DNA from 2 places in the Streptomyces ovatisporus genome. Region 1 is predicted to be linked to the other one. Evidence: riboswitches for the same ligand, from Rfam matches in the RefSeq annotation. Region 1 holds a riboswitch; the other holds the start of a gene.
The links. A riboswitch is a leader RNA that binds a small molecule or an ion and turns the genes downstream of it on or off. The one in region 1 is predicted to bind S-adenosylmethionine.

Region 1 (3,396 bases):
CCGGGCCGGAACCAGCGTCAGGTGGTAGTCCTGCACCATCACCGTGGCGTTCTCTGCGGCCTCCTCCGCCAGCGCTTCGGCGAAGGCCTCGTTGTAGCGCTCGTACGCGGCCCACTGACGCTCGAACTCCGTGTCGAAGGACGGCTCCAGCGGCGTCTGGTAGAGCAGGTGGTTGACGAACCAGAGCACGGAGTTGGCGACGCCGTTGTAGGCGTCGGAGAAGACGTCGGCCGGGATCTCCAGCATGCGTACCGACTGGCCGCCGGTGTCCGCGGGATCCAGCCTGCCGGCGAAGCGGCGTGCCGCCTCGCGGTCGCCGTCACCGAGCGCGGCGCACACCCACACGGTGCCGCCGTCCCCTGCGTTCCCGGCTGCCCCTTCGGAGCTCTCCGCGCTGATCGCGGACAGCCCCGAGACGAGCCCTCCACCGCCCCGCTTGACGGACAGTGAGCCGTCGTCGGCCTTCGAGTAGGAGACCGGCCCACGGTTGGAGGCGACGAGTACGCGGGCCTGCGAGTTTCCCTGCTGGGCGGAGCGGTCGGAAGCCATGGCCGGAGCTTAGCCCCGTCCACATCCACGCAAACGTGACATGCGCCGCGCGTGGCGTCCTACGCCGCACGCCGGGCCGCGTACTCCGGGACCTCCCGCATCGGCGGACGCTCCACCGTGTCCACGGCGTGGCTGCGGGGTGCGAAGCCCGCGAACCCTCCGCCGGCGCCCGCCCGTTCGAACTGCGTCAGCGTCGGGCGGACCAGACGGCTGCCGCGGGCGAGCCGCACCTGCGCCGTGTGGTGGATCGCGGCAGCCATCCGTCCCAGCGCCCGCCCGTCCTGGTGCCTGTGGTGCCGCACGCCGACGTCGACCTGGCCGAGCGCGTCGAGCCCGGCGGTGTGCAACGCGTCGACGAGCAGCCCCAGTTCCACGCCGTACCCGACCGGGAAGGGCAGCTGCTCCAGCAGCGTGCGCCGTGCCGCGTACTCCCCGCCGAGCGGCTGGACGAAGCCCGCCAGCCGCGGCCAGTGGAGGTTCAGCAGCGGGCGGGCGACGAGCTCGGTGACCCGTCCGCCGCCCGAGGGGTCGTCGCCGAGCGGACGGTCGTACATCGCCTTGACCAGTTGCAGCTGCGGATCGGTGAGCAGCGGTCCGACGATGCCGGAGACGAAGTCGGCGGAGAAGTCGCGCAGGTCGGCGTCGACGAAGCAGACGATGTCGCCGCTCGTCACCAGCAGCGAACGCCACAGCACCTCGCCCTTGCCGGGCAGCGCGGGCAGCCGCGGCAGCACGGCGTCCCGGTGCACGACCTGTGCGCCGGCCTCGGCCGCGACCTGAGCCGTGCGGTCCGTGGAACCGGAGTCCATCACCACGAGCTCGTCGACGAGCCCGACCGGACGGGCCGGCGCCATCAGCTCCCGCCGGATCGCCGAGACGATCTCCCCGACCGTCCGCTCCTCGTTGAGAGCCGGCAGCACCACGCTGACGCGGCTGCCCGCGGCGCGCTTCGCCGCAGGCAGTCCCGCCGGCGGTCGCTCGCCGCACGACCAGGAGCGACGGCCCAGCCACTGCTCGACTTCCTCCAGCACGCACGCACTCCCTGTGATCCATCTCGCGGTTCGGACGGCTGTCTCAACAGCCGGGTCCGTCGGCTACAGTCTTGAACAACGCGGACGGCGTCCGCATGCCGGGTCCGTCCCGGCTGCCGCCCACGTCACCGCGCAGGCCGCCGCCACGGCGTCCACAACTTCATACCGCTCATCCAGAGGGGCAGAGGGAACGGCCCGTTGAAGCCCCGGCAACCCTCCGGCCGGTCTCGCGTCCAGCGTCACAGCTGGTGTCCAGTGCGAGGCTCCCGGCTCGGGAAGGTGCCAATTCCGTCTCGTGGCGAGATACGTCACGGGGAAGATGAGGAGAAAGGGCCTCGCCGAATCATGGCAGTTCAAGCTGCTCCCGAGCAGTCCAACCCCCTCCCCGGCGAAGCGGGCGTCGCACTCGGTCCCGCCGCCGCACTCAGCTGCCGCGAATGCGGGGAGCGTCTGCCGCTCGGCCCGCTCTTCGCCTGCGAGGCGTGTTTCGGGCCGCTGGAGATCGCGTACGACTTTCCCGGCGGCGATCCGGCCCGGCTGCGTGAGCGGATCGAGGCGGGTCCCGACAACATCTGGCGGTACGCGCCGCTGCTGCCCGTGCCGGCGGACGTCGCCTCGAAGCCGAACATCAACCCGGGCTTCACCAAGCTCGTCAAGGCCGACCGGCTCGCCCGCGAACTCGGCGTGACCGGCTCCCTCCACGTCAAGGACGACTCCGGGAACCCCACGCACTCCTTCAAGGACCGCGTCGTCGCCATCGCCGTCGAGGCCGCACGGGCCTTCGGCTTCACCACCCTCTCCTGCTCGTCGACGGGCAACCTCGCGGGAGCCGTCGGCGCCGCGGCGGCCCGTGCGGGGCTGCGCTCGTGCGTGTTCATCCCGCACGACCTGGAGCAGGGCAAGGTCGTCATGGCCGCGGTCTACGGTGGCGACCTGGTCGGCATCGAGGGCAACTACGACGACGTGAACCGTTTCTGCTCCGAGCTGATCGGCGATCCGATCGGCGAGGGCTGGGGCTTCGTCAACGTCAACCTCCGTCCGTACTACGCGGAGGGCTCCAAGACGCTCGCCTACGAGATCTGTGAACAGCTGGGCTGGGAACTGCCGGACCAGCTCGTCGTGCCCATCGCCTCCGGCTCCCAGCTCACCAAGATCGACAAGGGGCTGAAGGAGCTCGTCGCCCTCGGCCTCGTCGAGGACAAGCCGTACAAGATCTTCGGCGCTCAGGCGGAGGGCTGCTCCCCGGTCTCCCGCGCCTTCAAGGAGGGGCACGACGTCGTACGCCCCGTCCGGCCGGACACGATCGCCAAGTCGCTGGCCATCGGCAACCCGGCCGACGGCCCGTACGTGCTGGACATCGCCCGCCGTACCGGCGGCGCGGTGGAGGACGTGACCGACGCGCAGATCGTCGACGCCATCAAGCTGCTGGCGCGGACCGAGGGCGTCTTCGCCGAGACGGCGGGCGGTGTGACGGTCGGGGTCACGAGGAAGCTCATCGAGGAGGGCGGGCTCGACCCGTCCCTCACCACCGTCGTCCTCAACACGGGCGACGGACTGAAGACACTGGACGCGGTGGCTCCGACGACGGGGCCCTCCGCGGTCATCCGCCCCAACCTGGACTCCTTCCGAGAGGCTGGTCTCGCATCATGAGCGTGAACGTCCGTATTCCGACCATCCTGCGCACCTACACCGGCGGTCAGGCGGAGGTGAGTGCCGAGGGTTCGACGCTCTCCGAGGTGCTGGCCGACCTCGAGAAGAACCACACGGGCATCGGCCCCCGCGTGCTGGACGACGCGGGCAAGCTGCGCCGTTTCGT
Region 2 (3,396 bases), on a different contig from region 1:
TCACGCTCGGCTTCCTCTACGCCTGGCTCCGATTCCGTACGGCTACAGTGGGCACGCCCGCTCCGGCGACCCAGGGAGAGTCCACACCGTGATCACCTCGATCGTGCTCATCAAGACCAGCACCGACCGCATCCCCGAGATCGCCGAACAGATCGCGGCGCTGGAGAGCGTCAGCGAGGTCTACTCGGTCACCGGTGCCCACGATCTGATCGCCCTTGTGCGCGTGGCACAGCACGACGACCTGGCGGACATCATCCCCGGCAAGATCAGCAAGGTGCCGGGGGTGCTGTCGACGGAGACCCACATCGCCTTCCGCACCTACTCGCAGCACGACCTGGAGTCGGCGTTCGCCATCGGGCTCGACTCCTGACGCCTCAGTACGGGAACGTCACCCTTCCCGGGACCACGCCCCCTGAGCGTCCCGCACGGCCTGCGGCGCCCGCGGACCTCGCGCTCCCTGCCCGCGTCCTGGTCCCGGCAGGCGCCGGGTTCCCCTCACTCGCCGCATCCGCTGCCGCACGTCCGTCCGGTACGCAGCGCCCGTCCTCCGTGCGGTAGTGCCACCGCGCCCCGTTGCGCACGAGTTCACGCACTGCCCGGACGAAGCGTTCCACGTGCTCGTCCGGCGTTCCCGCGCCGAAGCTGACCCGCACGGCGGCGAGCGACGCCCCGCCACCCGTCCCCTGTGCTCCGCACCCGCCGCGTTCGTCACTCCCGGCGCCCAGCAGCGTGCGGACGAGCGGGTGCGCGCAGAAGAGGCCGTCGCGTACGCCGATGCCGTACTCCGCGGAGAGTGCTGCGGCGAAGTGCGAGCTGTTCCAGCCCTCGACCACGAAGGAGACCACACCCACCCTGCCGTCGGCCGCCTCGCCCGGGTCGCCGGCGCCGAAGAGCGAGAGCACCTCCACCTCGGGGACCTCGGCCAGCGCGGTGAGCAGCCGCGCGGTCAACTTGCGCTCGCGGGCGACCAGTCGGCCGAAGCCGGCCTCCGTCAGTGCCCTGCACGCCGAGGCGATGGCGAAGGCACCGATGACGTTCGGGGATCCGGCCTCGTGCCGGGCGTGGCCGCTCTGCCACTCCACCGACACACCGCCGCCCGGTTCCCGTACGACACTCCGGCTGGCGCCCCCGCCCGCCAGGTACGGCTCCGCCGCCCGCAGCCAGTCGGAGCGGCCCGCGAGAACGCCCGCGCCGAAGGGCGCGTACAGCTTGTGCCCCGAGAACGCCACCCAGTCGACGCCCAGTTCACCGATGTCGACGGGGTGGTGCGGAGCGAGCTGCGCGGCGTCCAGCACGATGCGCGCGCCGTGCCGGTGCGCGGCTTCGGCAAGCTGCCTGACGGGCCAGATCTCCCCGGTGACGTTCGAAGCCCCCGTCACGCACACCAACTTCGGGCCCGCGGGCTCGGCGTGCAGTCGCTCCTCCAGCGCCGCGACGGCCCGCCCGGGCGAGCGCGGCGTGTCGAGCCACGTCGTCCGCAGTCCCCTCCAGGGGAGCAGCGCCGCATGGTGCTCGCTCTCGAAGACGTACACGCGGGTGCCCTCGGGCAAGGCGGACGCCAGCAGGTTCAGCGAGTCCGTCGTGGAGCGCGTGAAGACGACGTCGTCCGTCTCGCGGCAGCCGACGAAGCGCGCCACCGTCGCCCTGCTCTCCTCGAAGAGCGCCGTGGAGTGCTGCGAGAGGTGGCCGGCGCCGCGGTGCACGCTGCCGTAGTACGGGGCGTAGGCGGCCACTTCGTCCCAGACCCGCTGCAGGACGGGGGCGCTCGCGGCGTAGTCCAGTGCCGCGTAGGCGGCTTCGCCGCCCGTGACGAGCGGGACGCGCACGTCCAGGCCGAGCACGGGCAGCGCGGGACACCCGGAGCCGCCGCCTGCGGACGCGTCGAACGGGCCGGGACGTGTGCCGGGAGCCGCCGGGACGGCGGAGGGACGGAACGCGGGGGCGGGAACGGCGGACGCGACGTGCTGACTCACGGAGAACTCCCTCAGGACCAGGGATCCCTGGCCGGGGCCCGCCACGGGCGGGACAGCGGGATCCGTGCTTGCCGCACGACCTTGCTGTCGTACGGCCCGGTCATCACCCGGGGCACCCCACCACGGAAAGGAGGGTTGCCGGACAGCGGGCCGGGGCCTTGATCGCTGTCACTCGTGACCTGGCCGGGAGTATGGCACACAGCTTCGGCGTCGCCGTCCGGCAGTCCGCATCGCGGACGGGACCGCCCGACGGTCGTCGCCCCGGCTCCCGGAGGAACGGCGGGTCGGCGCCACGTCCGGCTGCCGGGCGCCCCGGGGCGTCGTCCCGCCCGCCCTGCGACGTGCGGGCAGGACGACGGCACCCGGTCCGTCACATGTGGCTCGCTGCCACCCAGCGCTCCAGCGCCGCGCGGGCCGCGCCGCTGTCCACCGACTCGGCCGCCCGCACCATCGCCGCGGCGATCTGCTCGGCCAGCGGGGCCTCCCCCGGTTCGAGGGCGACGAGTGCCGCCGCCGAGTTCAACAGCACGGCGTCGCGTACGGCGCCCTGCTCACCGTCGAGCACCCGCCTCGCCACATCGGCGTTGTACGCCGCGTCCGCCCCGCGCAGCGCTTCGACGGGCACGATGTCGAGCCCCACGTCGCGGGGGTCGAACGACTCCTGCCGCACCGCGCCGTCCCGTACGACCCACACCGTGGAGGTGGCCGTGGTCGTCAGTTCGTCCAGCCCGTCGTCCCCGCGGAAGACGAGGGCGGAGGAGCCGCGTTCGGCGAGCACGCCCGCCATGATCGGTGCCATCCGGGCGTTCGCCACGCCGGTCGCCTGAGCCTGTACGCGTGCGGGGTTCGTCAGCGGGCCGAGGAAGTTGAACGAGGTCGGAATGCCCAACTCGCCCCGGGCGTTTGCCACATGACGCAGTGAGGGGTGGAACTTCACGGCGAAGCAGAAGGTGATGCCCGCCTCCGAGGCCACCTCCGCGACCCGCTGGGGGCTCAGCTCCAGGTTGACGCCCAGTTTCTCCAGCACGTCCGTGGCACCGCTGGCGCTGGAGGCCGCGCGGTTGCCGTGCTTGACGACCTTCGCGCCGCAGCCGGCCACGACGATGGCGGACATGGTGGAGATGTTGACCGTCTTCGCGCGGTCGCCGCCCGTACCGACGATGTCGACCGTGGGCCCGGGGACCTCGATCACGTTGGCGTGCGCGTACATCGCCCGTACGAGACCGGTGATCTCATCGACCGTCTCGCCCTTCGCCCGCAACGCCACCGCGAAGCCCGCGATCTGCGCGTCGCTCGCCTCGCCGCGCATGATGCGGTCCATCGCCCATGCGGTGGCCTCGGCGTCCAGGTCCTCGCCGGCGAGCAGCGAAGTCAGTACGTCCGGCCAGTTGTGGGAACCCCCGGGGGCACCTCCCAGGCCGGA

Region 2: it holds a riboswitch for S-adenosylmethionine, as region 1 does, so the genes downstream of both, ACFPA8_RS25715 (aminotransferase class V-fold PLP-dependent enzyme) here and thrC (threonine synthase) in region 1, are expected to answer to the same signal.

What each region holds. Positions count from the first base shown of each region.
Region 1 covers NZ_JBHSFH010000005.1:457,403-460,798, reverse strand. Annotated here, with positions in the region: gene ACFPA8_RS10435 (alpha,alpha-trehalose-phosphate synthase (UDP-forming)) at 1-549, opposite strand, end outside; gene ACFPA8_RS10430 (glucosyl-3-phosphoglycerate synthase) at 609-1,580, opposite strand; SAM riboswitch class I at 1,747-1,906, shown strand; gene thrC (threonine synthase) at 1,926-3,230, shown strand; gene ACFPA8_RS10420 (MoaD/ThiS family protein) at 3,227-3,396, shown strand, end outside.
Region 2 covers NZ_JBHSFH010000015.1:378,183-381,578, forward strand. Annotated here, with positions in the region: gene ACFPA8_RS25705 (rhomboid family intramembrane serine protease) at 1-92, shown strand, start outside; gene ACFPA8_RS25710 (Lrp/AsnC family transcriptional regulator) at 89-370, shown strand; partial or broken gene ACFPA8_RS25715 (aminotransferase class V-fold PLP-dependent enzyme) at 510-1,847, opposite strand; SAM riboswitch class IV at 2,033-2,153, opposite strand; gene trpD (anthranilate phosphoribosyltransferase) at 2,344-3,396, opposite strand, start outside.